DNA from 2 places in the Pseudomonas sp. rhizo66 genome. Region 2 is predicted to be linked to the other one. Evidence: predicted binding sites of a transcription regulator. Region 2 holds the regulator's gene; the other holds the start of a gene.

Region 1 (6,925 bases), on a different contig from region 2:
CAGGTAGCGCAGTTCGACGGAGGTCGGCTGATTGCCGAACAGCGGCGGGGCGATCAGGCGGTCATAGACCTGGCCCAGTTGCAGGCGGTCAGTGATATCGCCTTCGAAGCGCAGCTTGCAACCGGTCGCGGAGATATCCAGCAGTTTGCCGTTGATTGGCGCCTTGAGCTTTTCGCCGCCCAGTTCAACACTGACCAGATCGGTCAGTTTCAGCGCGGCGCGGAAGGCATTGCGGCGCTGGTGGTAAACCACTTCGGTCGGCAGAGCGCCGGTGTAGAAACGATCGCCCTCGGATTCTTCGATATTCAGCGTGCCTGTGCATTCCCAGGCAATCCGCACGCCGTCATGAAAACCTTCAACCTTGAACGGCTCCCCGGCCTGCAGAAAGCGTTCGCCATCACGCGGGATCATCTCGTCCAGTGCGATCGAAGCGCTGTCGCGGTCGACTTTGATCAGGTAGCTCTGGAAGCGCTGGCTGCGCTCATGGAAGGTGATGATCAGCGGATCGTGGCTTTCTTGCAGCTGGCGCAGGTTGCTGGAGATTTCCAGTGGCGTGGTGAGCACCTTAGGGGGCTGCGGAGCATCATCCGCGCTGAGGGCGTTGGACACGGTTTATCAATCTCCAGACAAAATATGACTACTAGCCAGCATTTTGCCAGCATGTTTCGCGGGTAGATAGTGCTGGCGCATCAACGGCTCATGCCTGGCTGAGCGGACGCGGTGTGGCGGGTTTGGCAAATGTACCGCTGGCGTTATAAAGCGCTGGCGCTTCACCACCGGTGAGGATCTTCAGCTGATTGGCCGTGGCGATCTGCTGGATCTGGATCGACTGGCCATTCTTGAGGTTGGCGGCCTGGCATTGAGCGATCAGATCGGTCAATGCGTCGCCTTGCGTCAACAACTGTTCGCCAATGCTCGACTGGCTTGCCAGTTGCTCAAGACCTGAACGATCAGTCGGCAGGTTGAGGCTGGCGAGGATTTCACTGCGCTTGCGGCCATGCTGTTCAAGCAGAATGATCAATGCCTGTTTGTGCGCCAGAATTTCTTCCAGCAACGGCATGTCGCGACCGTGCAACGCGAGGGATTCGGTTTGCAACAACTCCAGCAATTGTTGAGCTGGAGCAAAGTCGTCGTTGATCAATTGCAATAAATTAGTGTCGTGCATGGCTGGCCTTGGGTTTTAAGCGTCCAAAAGCCTGGCGCCGGCAAAAGCCTAGCGCTGGGCTTCGAAGTTGAGCAGTTTGCTGGCTACACGGTTGCTGTCGACTTTATAGCTGCCATCGGCAATCGCGGCTTTCAACTCGGCCACACGGGCTTTGTCGACAGCAGGTTGATCGCGCAGCTTGTCAGTGACCTTCTGCAACTGTTGAGCCTCATTGCTGAGGTGTACCGATTCCCCGCTTTTTGCGGTACTGGCCGTTTCGGCCTGGGTATTCAGCGGCGCGGAGGTGCCGGTTTCGGCGGTTTCCTTGGCGTTGCTGGTACGTGTACTGCCCGTAAGTGACGAGGAGCTGTTCAAACGGCTGAAATCGATGACCATGATAAAAACCTCTGGGAATTTGGACGCTTGCCATGTTTTCGGCCATCCCCTGGAAAACTTTAGGCACATTTACAATGAGCCTTGCATGCGCCGGCGCGTGTCCTGCTGCGGCACAGTTTAGGGAACAGCCGGGGTCAGCGCCAGTTTTCTACATCGCCACTTCCACTTGGCCCGGCGCGGTGACTTGCGCCTTGATGACCCGTTGCGAGTTGAGGTTTTTCACCCGGATCTGCTCTTTCAGACCGCCATTGGCCAGCGCTTCCCCGGGCATGCGCACAGCGAGTGTGCCGCTGCGGGCAGTAATGACCACTTGATCGCCCTTGCGAATGACTTCTGCTTGTTCCAGATGAACCAGGGTAATGACCTGATCGGCTACCGTTGGTCGGGTTAATTTCTGCCCGATCGCTTCGTCAACGGAGGTCAGGAAACCCTGATTGATCTGACTGATGTCGCGTTCACGCAAGGTCACATCCTGCGGCTCGATAATCCCGGCCCGTTTGAGCGGGCGCGTGGTGGTCACAATCTCGCGAAACAGGCGGACTTGAGCGGGCACGAACACGGTCCAGGGCGAGGCCCCCTCGCAGCGGACCTTGACGGTAACCCGGCCCAGCGGACGTGCCGGACTCTCCAAAGTCGCTGTCAATTCCTTGTCGCACATAGGCATGCGCATACGTGGATCAAGCTGGTTTACTTCGATTTCGTAGCGGCCTTCCGTTTGACTGCTAGCCAGATAGTCTTCTACGGTGAACTCAAGAAAGCCCTGAGTGACGCCGATAAGCATGTCAGGCAAGGTAACCGCATCAGCAATGGCAGGGCTGCCAGCGAAAAAGCAGCAAATGGCGGACATCGCGCAAAGCCCTCTGCGGAGGGGCGATGTCAGGCGTCGAAAAAATGTCGTTTGAGCGTTCATACGAGTTAAAAAGCAAGCGCCGTGCCGTTTAGCAATGAATGTGCGTCGCAACAACACTTGGCGTTGGTGTAGGAGTCTGGGCATGGCTGGTGTAATGGATTCGGTGAACCAGCGCACGCAACTGGTGGGGCAGAATCGCCTGGAGCTGTTGTTGTTCCGTCTTGACGGTCAGCAGCTCTACGGAATCAACGTGTTCAAGGTGCGGGAAGTGTTGCAGTGCCCGTCACTGACGTTGATGCCCAAGTCCAGTCCTGTCGTGTGCGGGGTGGCAAATATCCGGGGGGCGACCATTCCGATCCTTGATCTGGCAATGGCCACCGGTTCCGGAGCGTTGAAGGACAAGAACAACCCGTTCGTGATCATCACGGAGTACAACACCAAGACCCAGGGTTTCCTGGTTCGCTCGGTGGAGCGCATCGTCAACATGAACTGGGAAGAGATTCATCCACCACCCAAGGGCACGGGGCGCGATCATTACCTGACCGCTGTGACTCGGGTGGACAATCAGTTAGTCGAAATCATCGACGTCGAGAAAGTGCTGGCCGAAGTTGCGCCGACACCGGAAGCGATTTCGGTGGGCGTGGTCGATGTCGAGACCCAGACCAAGGCACTCTCGTTGCGTGTCTTGACGGTCGATGACTCGTCAGTGGCGCGCAAGCAGGTCACGCGTTGCCTGCAGACGGTCGGCGTTGAAGTAGTAGCGCTGAACGACGGCAAGCAGGCGCTGGATTACCTGCGCAAGCTGGTCGATGAGGGCAAGAAGCCGGAAGAAGAGTTCCTGATGATGATTTCCGACATCGAGATGCCGGAGATGGACGGGTACACACTGACGGCCGAGATCCGCGCTGACCCGCGCATGCAAAAGCTTCACATCATCCTGCATACTTCGTTGTCCGGGGTATTCAATCAGGCGATGGTCAAGAAAGTCGGTGCCGATGACTTCCTGGCCAAGTTCCGTCCTGATGACCTGGCATCCCGGGTAGTCGACCGGATCAAAGCAGCAGATATCAGCTAGGGGCGTTTTGCTCCTGGCGGTCAACACGATTTAAGAGGCGGCATCATTGTCTACGGGTAATTTGGATTTCGAACAGTTCCGGGTCTTCCTGGAAAAAGCCTGTGGCATTTTGCTCGGTGAAAACAAGCAGTACCTGGTCTCGAGCCGTCTCAACAAACTGATGGAGCAGCAAGGCATCAAGTCTCTGGGTGAGCTGGTTCAGCGCATCCAGACCCAGCCGCGCAGCGGTTTGCGCGAACAGGTGGTCGATGCCATGACGACCAACGAAACCCTCTGGTTTCGGGATACCTATCCGTTTGAAGTCTTGAAGAACAAGGTGCTGCCTGAAGCGATCAAGGCCAGCCCCAACCAGCGCCTGCGGATCTGGTCGGCAGCCTGCTCGTCGGGTCAGGAGCCTTACTCGCTGTCGATGTCGATCGACGAATTCGAGCGCAGCAACCTCGGCCAGTTGAAGATGGGCGTGCAGATCGTTGCCACGGACCTGTCCGGCAGCATGCTGACCAACTGCAAGACCGGTGAGTACGACAGCCTGGCCATTGGTCGCGGTTTGTCCGCCGATCGTTTGCAGCGGTACTTTGATCCGAAAGGGCCGGGCCGCTGGGTGATCAAGGCGCCGATCAAGAACCGGGTGGAGTTCCGTTCGTTCAACCTGCTCGACAGCTATGCCGCGCTGGGCAAGTTCGACATCGTGTTCTGCCGCAACGTGTTGATCTACTTCTCTGCCGAAGTGAAGAAAGACATCCTGTTGCGCATTCACAGCACGTTGAAGCCGGGCGGGTATCTGTTCCTTGGCGCTTCTGAAGCGCTGAACGGTTTGCCGGATCATTACCAAATGGTTCAGTGCAGCCCGGGGATCATTTACCAGGCGAAGTGAAGCATATGGCAAAAGAAGGGAGCCCTCAGGGGCTCCTTTTTTTTGCCGCATGCTTCACGTAGGAGCTGCCGAAGGCTGCGATCTTTTGATTTTGTTTTTCAAGATCTAGATCAAAAGATCGCAGCCTTCGGCAGCTCCTACAGGGAGGGCTGTTAACAGGGCGAAGCGGCAGAAAAGCGGCATCCGGCGGTAACCGGTTGCCGCTTTTCTGGCATTGCCGCTTTGCCGACTCCCGGCAAAGCCCCGGTTTACGCGGCTTTCACAGTTTGGCACGACGCTTGCTAAAGCTCAGTTACGAAAAACCGGTCACCTGAAGGTTCCCGACATGAGCATCAGCTTCGATAAAGCGCTCGGCATTCACGAAAAGGCATTGGGCTTCCGCGCTCAGCGTGCCGAAGTGCTGGCCAACAACATCGCCAACGCCGACACCCCGAACTACAAGGCTCGGGATCTGGACTTCTCCAAAGTGCTTGAAGCACAGACCCAGAAAAACGCCAACGGCACTATCGCCCTGAACATGACCAACAGCCGTCACATCGAAGCTGAAGGCCTGGGCAACGGCGACGAATCGCTGATGTATCGCACGCCGATGCAACCTTCGATCGACCAGAACACCGTGGACGCTCAACTGGAACAGTCGAACTACGCGGAAAACGCCGTCGGCTTCCAGGCCAGCTTCACCCTGCTCAACAGCAAATTCAAAGGGCTGGTGTCAGCCCTGCGCGGAGAGTAATCCATGTCCCTGTCCAGCGTTTTCAACATTGCCGGCAGCGGCATGAGCGCACAGACCACGCGTCTGAACACCGTGGCCTCGAACATCGCCAACGCCGAAACCGTCTCGTCGAGCATCGACCAGACCTATCGCGCCCGTCACCCGGTGTTCGCCACCATGTTCCAGGGCGGCCAGAACAGCGGCAGCAATTCGCTGTTCCAGAGCCAGGACGCGGCCGGTCAAGGCGTACAGGTGCTCGGTGTGGTCGAGGACCAGAGCAACCTCGAAGCGCGCTACGAGCCGAACCATCCGGCGGCCGACGCCAAAGGCTACGTCTACTACCCGAACGTCAACGTGGTGGAAGAAATGGCTGACATGATTTCCGCGAGCCGCTCGTTCCAGACCAACGCCGAAATGATGAACACCGCCAAAACCATGATGCAGAAGGTACTGACCCTCGGTCAGTAATAAGGGGCGACTGCCATGAGTGTTTCCGATACCACCAGCAGCCTGAGCATGAATGACATCCTGGCGAACTCGTCGAAAAAGACCAGTTCGACCACCGGTGGCATTGCTTCGGCGACCAACAGCGCCACCGGCGGCCAGGCACTGGGCAAGGACGCGTTCCTGCAACTGCTGGTCACCCAGCTGAAAAACCAGAATCCGCTCGATCCGCAGGACAACAGTGCCTTCGTTGCGCAGTTGGCGCAGTTCAGCAGCCTTGAGGGGATTACCACCCTCAACAGCACTGTCAGCTCGCTGGCCGGCAACTACAACTCGTCGCAAGCCTTGCAGGCTTCGTCGCTGGTGGGCCGTAATGTGATCGTGCAGACCAACTCGGTTCAGCTCGACGATCCGAGCAAAGGCATGACCGGTTCGGTCACCGTTCCGTCGTCGATTGCCGGCGGCACCGTCAGCATCACCGACAGCAGCGGCGCGGTGGTTCGCACCATCGATCTGGGCAGTCGCGCCGCAGGCGCCGCGAGCTTCACTTGGGACGGCAAGGACAAGGACGGCAATCTGGTCAAGACCGGTACCTATACCGTCAAGGCCAACGCATCGATCAATGGTACCTCGACCGACATGGCGACATACCTGCCGGCTACCGTCACCAGCGTGACGATCAGCCAGACCGGTGGCGAACTGATGCTCAACCTGTCCGGCAAGGGCACCGTTGCCCTGTCCAAAGTACAAACCATTGGTATATAGAGCCGACTAACCGGCACAAAGGAGTGGAATATGTCTTTCAATATCGGCCTTAGCGGTCTCTATGCAGCCAACAAACAACTGGACGTGACCGGCAACAACATCGCCAACGTTGCGACCGCCGGTTTCAAATCGTCCCGTGCAGAATTCGAAGACGTCTACTCGGCCACTCGCCTGGGTAGCGGCAGCAAAGTCATCGGTAACGGCGTGCGCCTGGCCAACGTGTCCCAGCAGTTCACCCAGGGTGACATCAACAACACCGGTAACGTGTTGGACATGGGCATCAACGGTTCGGGCTTCTTCACCATGAGCAACAACGGCTCGGTGTCCTACACCCGTGCCGGTACGTTCAAGGTCGACAACGCCGGTTACATCACCAACACCGATTACACCTCGCGCCTGCAGGGTTACGGTGTGGACGCCAACGGCAAGATCATCAACGGCGTGTTGACCGACCTGAAGATTGATACCTCGAACCTGGCGCCGAAATCGACTTCCCTGGTGACGTCGAGCATCAACTTGAACTCGACTGCGCCGGTGATCAACGACGCAGTGGCGGCCGGCAAGTTTGATCCGAGCAAGCTTGAGACGTACACGAAGAACTTCAGCACTCCGATCTACGACTCGCAGGGCAACTCGCACGTCATGGATCAGTACATGGTGAAAAC
Region 2 (8,517 bases):
TGCCGAGGCAATCGCCGACTCCAGCGCTTCAACGGCAAAGTTGCCCTTGCCATGCAGTTGATCGAGCAGGGCTTCGAATTCGTCGTCGGTGATGTCCGAGCTGTCGCCCGCCGCAGGCGCTGCCGGCGCCGCAGCAGTCGGTGCCACGGCATCCGCCGCGAACTGGCCTTTGCCGTGCAACTGATCGAGCAACGACTCGAACTCGGCATCGGTGATTTCATCGCTCGCAGCTTCAGCAGCCGTTTGCACAGGGGCAGCAACGGCCGGGGCTTCGGCTTCAGCCTTGACGGCGTTCAGCGAGTCCAGCAGCTGTTCAAATTCGTTATCGGTGATGTCGCCCGACGCGTCGCCTTCGACGACCAGTTCTTCGATCATCTCGGCCACTGGCGAAGCCGGGGCTTCGTCCGCCGATTGCGGTTCGGCCAGGCGCGCCAGGGCGGCCAGCAGTTCCGGGGTGGCGGCGGTGATCGGCGCACGCTCGCGGACTTCGCTGAACATGCTGTTCACCGCGTCCAGTGCTTCGAGGACAACGTCCATCAGTTCTGCATCAACGCGACGCTCACCCTTGCGCAGGATGTCGAACACGTTTTCGGCGATGTGACAGCACTCCACCAGCTCGTTGAGCTGAAGGAAGCCGGCGCCCCCTTTTACAGTGTGGAAACCGCGAAAAATTGCGTTGAGCAGATCTGCGTCATCCGGACGGCTTTCCAGCTCGACCAGTTGTTCGGACAGTTGCTCAAGAATCTCGCCGGCCTCAACCAGGAAATCCTGAAGGATCTCTTCATCGGCGCCGAAGCTCATTAATGGGGTGCTCCTACAGGTCTAAAAACCCAAAAAACCTAAAATTCCAAAACACTAGAATCCGAGGCTGGATAACAAATCGTCCACATCGTCCTGACCGGACACAACGTCTTCTCGTTTATCGGCATGAATCTGCGGACCTTCACCCTGCGAGAGATGTTTTTGTGGATCTTTTTCTGCAAGCATCGCGGCGCGGTCATGTTCGATGCCCGCAAAGCGGTCGACTTGACTGGCCATGAGCACGAGTTTGAGCAAATTGCTTTCGACTTCGGTGACCAGTTGGGTCACCCGCTTGATCACCTGACCGGTCAGGTCCTGGTAATCCTGGGCCAGCAGGATGTCGTTGAGATTGCTCGACACTGCACGGTTGTCCGTGCTGCTGCGTGACAGAAAACCGTCGACCCGGCGCGCCAGTTCACGGAACTCCTCAGCCCCGACCTCGCGACGCATGAAACGCCCCCAATCGGCGCTCAAGGTCTGCGCTTCATCAGCCAGACTGTTGACCACCGGCGTGGCGCTTTCCACCAGATCCATGGTGCGGTTGGCCGCGGCTTCCGTCAGCTTGACCACATAGCCCAGGCGTTCAGTGGCGTCGGTGATTTGCGACACTTCCTCGGCCTGTGGCATGTGCGGATCGATCTGGAAGTTGACGATCGCACTGTGCAGTTCACGTGTGAGCTTGCCCACTTCCTGGTACAGGCCGCGGTCACGGGTCTGATTGAGCTCATGGATCAGTTGCACAGCGTCGCCGAACCTGCCTTTTTCAAGGCTTTCGACCAGTTCGACCGCGTGTTTTTTCAGGGTCGATTCGAAATCGCCCTGTGAAGATTCGTTATGCTCCATAGCTCCCCCGCGCGTTCATCAGCCGATGCGTTCGAAAATCTTCTCGATTTTGTCTTTCAACGCCTGAGCCGTGAAAGGTTTGACTACGTAGCCGTTTACACCGGCCTGGGCGGCTTCAATGATCTGCTCGCGCTTGGCTTCAGCCGTGACCATCAGGACTGGCAGGTGCTTGAGTTTTTCATCGGCACGCACATGGCGCAGCAGGTCGATACCGGTCATGCCCGGCATGTTCCAGTCCGTTACCAGAAAGTCGATGCTGCCGCTGTTGAGCACTGGAATGGCAGTGGTGCCATCGTCAGCCTCGACGGTGTTGGTGAACCCAAGATCACGCAGCAGGTTCTTGATGATCCGCCGCATCGTTGAGAAGTCATCAACGATGAGGATTTTCATGTCTTTGTTCAATTCGACCTCCAAGCAGTCTTAAACGCGCCCAGCACCTGGACGCGCCACTTCAATCAATCGGCGCAGCACTCGAAGACTGTCTGGAGCACAACAGAGCAAGACCGGTGCCGTTCATCACCGCACCAGCCTCGTTCGCAGTGTCCCCACACTGCCTTCAGCGCGCTCGCCACTCCCCCAAACGCCCCCGCAAACGGGCCGCGCACTGGCTGTGTAACTGGCTGACCCGCGATTCACTGACGCCAAGGACTTCACCGATCTCCTTGAGGTTCAGCTCTTCGTCGTAGTACAGCGCCAACACCAGTCGCTCACGCTCCGGCAAATTGGCAATCGCGTCCGCCAGCGCTGCCTGGAAGCGTTCATCTTCCAGATCGCGTGACGGCTCCATATGAGCACTCGCGCCATCCTCGTGCAGCCCTTCGTGTTCGCCGTCCTGCAACAGGTCGTCGAAACTGAACAGGCGACTGCCCAAGGTGTCATTCAAAATCCCGTAGTAATCGTCGAGACTCAATTGGAGTTCGGCCGCAACCTCGTGATCTTTAGCATCACGGCCGGTTTTAGCTTCAATTGAGCGAATTGCGTCGCTGACCATACGGGTATTGCGGTGAACCGAGCGTGGCGCCCAATCCCCTTTGCGCACTTCGTCGAGCATCGCGCCGCGGATTCGTATGCCCGCGTACGTTTCGAAACTGGCGCCTTTGCTGGCGTCATATTTGGTCGAGACTTCGAGCAGGCCGATCATCCCGGCCTGGATCAGGTCTTCGACCTGCACACTCGCCGGCAAGCGTGCCAGCAAGTGGTAGGCAATGCGTTTGACCAGTGGCGCGTAACGCTCGATCAGCTCGTACTGCGCGTCACGTGCCGACTTCTTGTAGTAGTTCATACCGCTTGCGGTCATAGCACGGGCCCTGCCGTTTGCTGCACGAGGCGCTCGACGAAAAACTCAAGGTGGCCACGCGGGTTGGCGGGCAGCGGCCAGGTATCGACCTTCTGCGCAATCGCCTTGAACGCCAGCGCGCACTTGGAACGCGGAAAGGCTTCGTACACCGCGCGCTGCTTCTGCACCGCTTTACGCACGCTTTCGTCGTAAGGCACGGCGCCGACGTATTGTAGGGCCACGTCAAGGAAGCGATCCGTGACCTTGGTCAACTTGGCGAACAGGTTGCGCCCTTCCTGCGGGCTCTGCGCCATGTTGGCGAGGACGCGGAAGCGGTTCATGCCGTAATCGCGGTTGAGCAATTTGATCAGCGCGTAGGCGTCGGTAATGGAAGTCGGCTCATCGCAGACCACCAGCAACACTTCTTGCGCGGCGCGCACAAAACTGACTACCGAGTCACCAATACCCGCAGCGGTGTCGATCACCAATACGTCGAGATTGTCGCCGATGTCGCTGAACGCCTGAATCAGGCCGGCATGTTGCGCCGGGCTCAGGTGCACCATGCTTTGCGTGCCGGACGCCGCCGGCACGATGCGGATGCCACCGGGGCCTTGCAACAGCACGTCGCGCAACTCGCAACGGCCTTCGATGACGTCGGCCAGCGTGCGTTTAGGGGTCAGCCCCAACAATACGTCAACGTTCGCCAGACCGAGGTCGGCGTCCAGCAGCATGACCCGACGGCCAAGCTCTGCCAGCGCCAGCGACAAGTTCACTGACACGTTAGTCTTGCCGACGCCACCTTTGCCGCCGGTCACCGCGATCACCTGTACGGGATGCATGCTGCCCATGTTATTTCTTTACCTTGTCTTGCATAGACGGAGGCCACATTACTGGCTGCGCGTTCCCGATCGGAACAATGCATGGCAGACCATCGATGTAGGTACAAAAACTGTTCATGAATACCTCAGCCTACCTGCTTGGTCGGGCTGTGATAGATATCAGCGAACATGTCAGCCATGGCTTCTTCGCTGGGTTCTTCCTGCATTTGCACGCTGACGGCGCGGCTGACCAGTTGATGACGGCGCGGCAGATGCAGATCATCCGGAATCCGTGGGCCATCGGTCAGGTACGCGACCGGCAATTCATGACTGATCGCCAGGCTCAACACTTCGCCAAGGCTGGCCGTTTCATCCAGTTTAGTCAGGATGCAGCCGGCAAGCCCGCAACGCTTGTAACTGTGATAAGCGGCGGTTAGAACCTGTTTCTGGCTGGTGGTTGCCAAGACCAGATAATTTTTTGCACGAATGCCGCGCCCGGCCAGACTTTCGAGCTGCATGCGCAGGGCTGGATCGCTGGCTTGCAGGCCGGCGGTATCGATCAGCACCACGCGTTTGCGCAGCAATGGGTCCAGCGCTTGCACCAGCGATTGGCCCGGATCAACGTGGGTCACCGGCACATTGAGAATGCGGCCCAGGGTCTTCAGTTGTTCCTGAGCGCCGATGCGGAAGCTGTCCATGCTCACCAGCGCGACGTTCTGCGCGCCGTATTTCAGCACATAACGCGCGGCAAGTTTGGCCAGCGTGGTGGTCTTGCCCATGCCGGCCGGGCCGACCATGGCAATCACACCGCCCTCTTCCAGTGGCTCGACTTCCGGTACGGCAATCATCCGTGCCAGGTGCGCCAGCAGCATGCGCCAGGCCTGACGCGGTTCTTCGATATCGGTGATCATCGCCAGTAGATCGCGCGACAACGGGCCGGAGAGGCCGATACGTTGCAGACGGCGATACAGATTGGCTTGCGCCGGGCGGCTGCCTTGCAGCTGATTCCAGGCCAGGGTGCCGAGCTGAACTTCCATCAGCTCGCGCAGGCTGTTCAATTCAAAACGCATCGAATCCAGTGCACGCGGATCGACACCGCCGGAGGACTGCGCAGGGGCCGGGGCCGGACGCGCTGGAGCAGCGTAAGTCGGCTCGCTCAGCGGTTCAGCGGCGGTCAGCGGCAGGCCGGCGGTCAACGGCAGCCCGGCAAAGATCTGGCGATTGCTATTGCCGTCGGCTTCGCCACGCAGGCTCAGCTCAGCCTGGGCGGTGACGATGCGCGACTGGGTCTTGCGCAGTTCGTCTTCGAGTTCCATGTTCGGAACCCGTGGCGCCAGCGCCGACAATTTGTAATCCAGTGCCGCCGTCAACTCGACACCGCCGGCAATGCGGCGGTTGCCAATGATGGCCGCATCAGCGCCCAGCTCATCACGAACCAGCTTCATGGCCTGACGCATATCGGCGGCAAAGAAACGCTTAACTTGCATAAACCACTACCTCAGCCGTTGGGCCCTACTGTCGCAACGATGGTCACTTGCTTGTTGTCCGGTATTTCCTGGTAAGCCAGCACATGCAGTCCAGGGACGGCGAGGCGGCCAAAGCGCGAGAGCATCGCGCGGATCGGGCCAGCGACCAAAAGGATCACCGGCTGACCTTGCATTTCCTGACGCTGCGCCGCTTCGATGAGCGAACGCTGCAGCTTCTCGGCCATGCTTGGCTCCAGCAGAACGCCCTCTTCCGAGCCTTGTCCTGCCTTCTGCAGACTATTGAGCAATATTTGTTCCAACCTTGGTTCCAAGGTGATCACAGGCAGCTCGGACTCAGTGCCTACAATGCTTTGAACGATGGCGCGCGATACGCCGACCCGCACAGCAGCCACCAAAGCGGCGGTATCTTGACTCTTCGCGGCGTTGTTGGCGATGGCTTCGGCAATGCTGCGGATATCGCGCACCGGCACGTGTTCGGCGAGCAGCGCTTGCAGCACTTTGAGCAACTGCGACAACGTGACCACGCCCGGCACCAGCTCTTCTGCCAGTTTCGGCGAGCTTTTGGCCAGCAATTGCATGAGTTGCTGCACTTCTTCGTGGCCGATCAGCTCGCTGGAGTGCTTGTACAGAATCTGGTTCAAGTGGGTCGCAACCACGGTGCTGGCGTCGACCACGGTGTAACCGAGCGATTGTGCCTGGGCACGCTGGCTGATTTCGATCCACACCGCCTCGAGGCCGAAAGCCGGATCTTTGGCGTTGATGCCGTTGAGCGTGCCGTACACCTGGCCCGGGTTGATCGCCAGTTCGCGATCCGGATAGATCTCGGCTTCGGCGAGGATCACGCCCATCAGGGTCAGGCGATAGGCGCTTGGCGCCAAGTCGAGGTTGTCGCGAATGTGCACGGTCGGCATCAGGAAACCCAGATCCTGCGAGAGCTTCTTGCGCACGCCCTTGATCCGCGCCAGCAATTGCCCGCCCTGGTTGCGATCGACCAATGGAATCAGGCGATAACCGACTTCCAGGCCGATCATGTCGATCGGCGTCACGTCATCCCAGCCCAGCTCTTTGGTTTCCATGGCGCGGGCCGGCGACGGCAGCAAATCCTGCTGGCGCTTGACCTCCTCCAACGCCACAACCTTGGCCACATTCTGCTTCTTCCAGAACAGGTACGCGCCGCCAGCGGCCAGCGCCGCCATGCTCAGGAACGAGAAGTGCGGCATGCCCGGCACCAGGCCCATGACCGCCATCAGACCGGCGGCCACCGCCAGCGCTTTCGGCGAGGCGAACATCTGGCGATTGATCTGTTTGCCCATGTCTTCCGAACCGGAAGCACGGGTCACCATGATCGCCGCCGCTGTTGATAACAACAGTGATGGCAATTGCGCCACCAAACCGTCACCAATGGTCAGCAAGGCGTAAACCTTGCCCGCATCGCCGAAGCTCATGTTGTGCTGGAAGATACCGACGGCCATACCGCCGATGAGGTTGATGAACAGAATCAGCAGGCCGGCGATGGCGTCACCGCGGACGAACTTGCTGGCACCGTCCATCGAACCGTAGAACTCGGCCTCTTGGGCGACTTCCTGACGGCGCATCTTGGCCTGGTTCTGGTCGATCAGGCCGGCGTTGAGGTCAGCGTCGATCGCCATTTGTTTGCCGGGCATCGCATCGAGGGTGAAGCGCGCGCTCACCTCGGAAATCCGCCCGGCACCCTTGGTCACTACGACGAAGTTGATGATCATCAGAATCGCGAAGACCACGATACCGACCACGTAGTTACCGCCGATCACCACCTCACCGAAGGCCTGAATCACCTTACCGGCGGCGGCGTGGCCGTCCTGACCGTGGAGCATCACCACCCGCGTCGAGGCCACGTTCAACGCCAGCCGCAGCAACGTCGCGACCAGCAGAATCGTCGGGAACACGGCGAAATCCAGCGGCCGCAGCGCGTACACGCAAACCAGCAGGACGACGATCGACAGGGCAATGTTGAAGGTGAAGAACACGTCGAGCAGGAACGGCGGCACCGGCAACATCATCATCGCCAGCATGACCAGCAGCAACAACGGCACGCCCAGATTGCCTCGACTGAGGTCGGCAACGTTTGTGCGAGCAGTGTTGAATAACTGAGAGCGATCCACCGGTTTTCCCCGTTCCTTTAAAGCAAACTTTTGACGCCCAGAGCGGGCTCACGGCGGGTACTGCAAGAAGCTTTCCAACTTTTGCCGGCGGGATGAAACAGAGGTTTTTAACCAGGATTTTTTGCTGATTGGTCTGGCCCCTTCGCGAGCAGGCTCGCTCCCACAGGGAACCGCATTCCAAATCTGGGAGTGGAATGCAATCCAAATGTGGGAGCGAGCCTGCTCGCGAAGGGGCCAGTTTAGTCAGCACAAAGTGCCTCTTAAACTCAGGTGTTTAAAAGACACTTCAGGACACGTCTTCAAGGCTACAAATCCTTGCGCCATTGCCTACAGCCAAGCCAGAATCCGCCGGCTTGTGCGCTTTGGGGGCGGGTTCTATTGTGGTCCGGTCGCTGACGAATCAGCGATCGGGTTTAGCGACTCGAATTCAAGTCAAAGGTGCATCAGCGTTCCAGGCTTCGTTGCGGATCTGTATTTTCGCAATTTCGTCATGGTGGCTGTATGCGGGAGACCCTCGGGTCTGCCGGGTGCCTTTGACCGGTTCGCTAACCTGCGTACAGCCGCCACCCTTCCTGTTTAGCGACAGGTTGTAGCGGCTCCACTTCAAAGGAGCTTCACCATGATCAAACCAACACCCAACCCACCCGAAACCGACCTCGCCTCCCCCTACGAATCCCTCGATTCCAAAAAGCTCAACGACGCCGCCGAACGCGCGCTCGATCACTACCTCTGCCCACCCGGCTCCACCCCACCACCGCGCAAAACCCGCCGGATGTACGCCGTCACCGCCGACTTCAAAAACGAAGAACTGCTGGCCGATGCCAGCGAAACCCTCGCCTCCGCCAGAACCATCGCCCATGACTTCGCCCACCTAATCCCCGCGTCGCAGCGCCGGACGCTGTTGGGGATCGCGCAACTGATCATGCTCGGCGAGCTGGCGGTGAATCGGGTGATGGATAATCTGGAGTTGCCGCAGTAGCGACACGCGATGATCGTTCCCACGGTCCTGCGTGGGAATGCCTCAACGGACGCTCCGCGTTCGGTTCTGGAAGGGACGCAGAGCGTCCCGGGCTGCATTCCCACGCAGAGCGTGGGAACGATCAACCCGGGGCGGCGGGTGGATGGTCACTGCGCGATTAAAACCTGTTCAG

What was found. The regulator FliA, encoded in region 2, starts transcription of late flagellar genes. The targets are predictions, from matches to a motif close to CTAAAGTTTNNNNNNNNNNNGCCGNTAA.
Region 1: a site for FliA is predicted at 1,576-1,603, ahead of flgM (flagellar biosynthesis anti-sigma factor FlgM). Genes of this name have one in related genera too.

What each region holds. Positions count from the first base shown of each region.
Region 1 is NZ_JAUJWZ010000025.1:67,459-74,383, reverse strand. Features, by position in the region: gene QZR14_RS25095 (flagellar brake protein) at 1-609, opposite strand, end outside; gene QZR14_RS25090 (flagella synthesis protein FlgN) at 698-1,165, opposite strand; gene flgM (flagellar biosynthesis anti-sigma factor FlgM) at 1,214-1,540, opposite strand; gene flgA (flagellar basal body P-ring formation chaperone FlgA) at 1,689-2,450, opposite strand; gene QZR14_RS25075 (chemotaxis protein CheV) at 2,533-3,465, shown strand; gene cheR (protein-glutamate O-methyltransferase CheR) at 3,512-4,339, shown strand; gene flgB (flagellar basal body rod protein FlgB) at 4,665-5,072, shown strand; gene flgC (flagellar basal body rod protein FlgC) at 5,076-5,519, shown strand; gene flgD (flagellar hook assembly protein FlgD) at 5,535-6,260, shown strand; gene flgE (flagellar hook protein FlgE) at 6,291-6,925, shown strand, end outside.
Region 2 is NZ_JAUJWZ010000019.1:41,142-49,658, forward strand. Features, by position in the region: gene QZR14_RS21670 (chemotaxis protein CheA) at 1-801, opposite strand, end outside; gene QZR14_RS21675 (protein phosphatase CheZ) at 856-1,644, opposite strand; gene QZR14_RS21680 (chemotaxis response regulator CheY) at 1,663-2,034, opposite strand; gene fliA (RNA polymerase sigma factor FliA) at 2,201-2,941, opposite strand; gene fleN (flagellar synthesis regulator FleN) at 2,938-3,768, opposite strand; gene flhF (flagellar biosynthesis protein FlhF) at 3,885-5,225, opposite strand; gene flhA (flagellar biosynthesis protein FlhA) at 5,237-7,366, opposite strand; gene QZR14_RS21705 (DUF6124 family protein) at 7,986-8,345, shown strand; gene QZR14_RS21710 (hypothetical protein) at 8,492-8,517, opposite strand, start outside.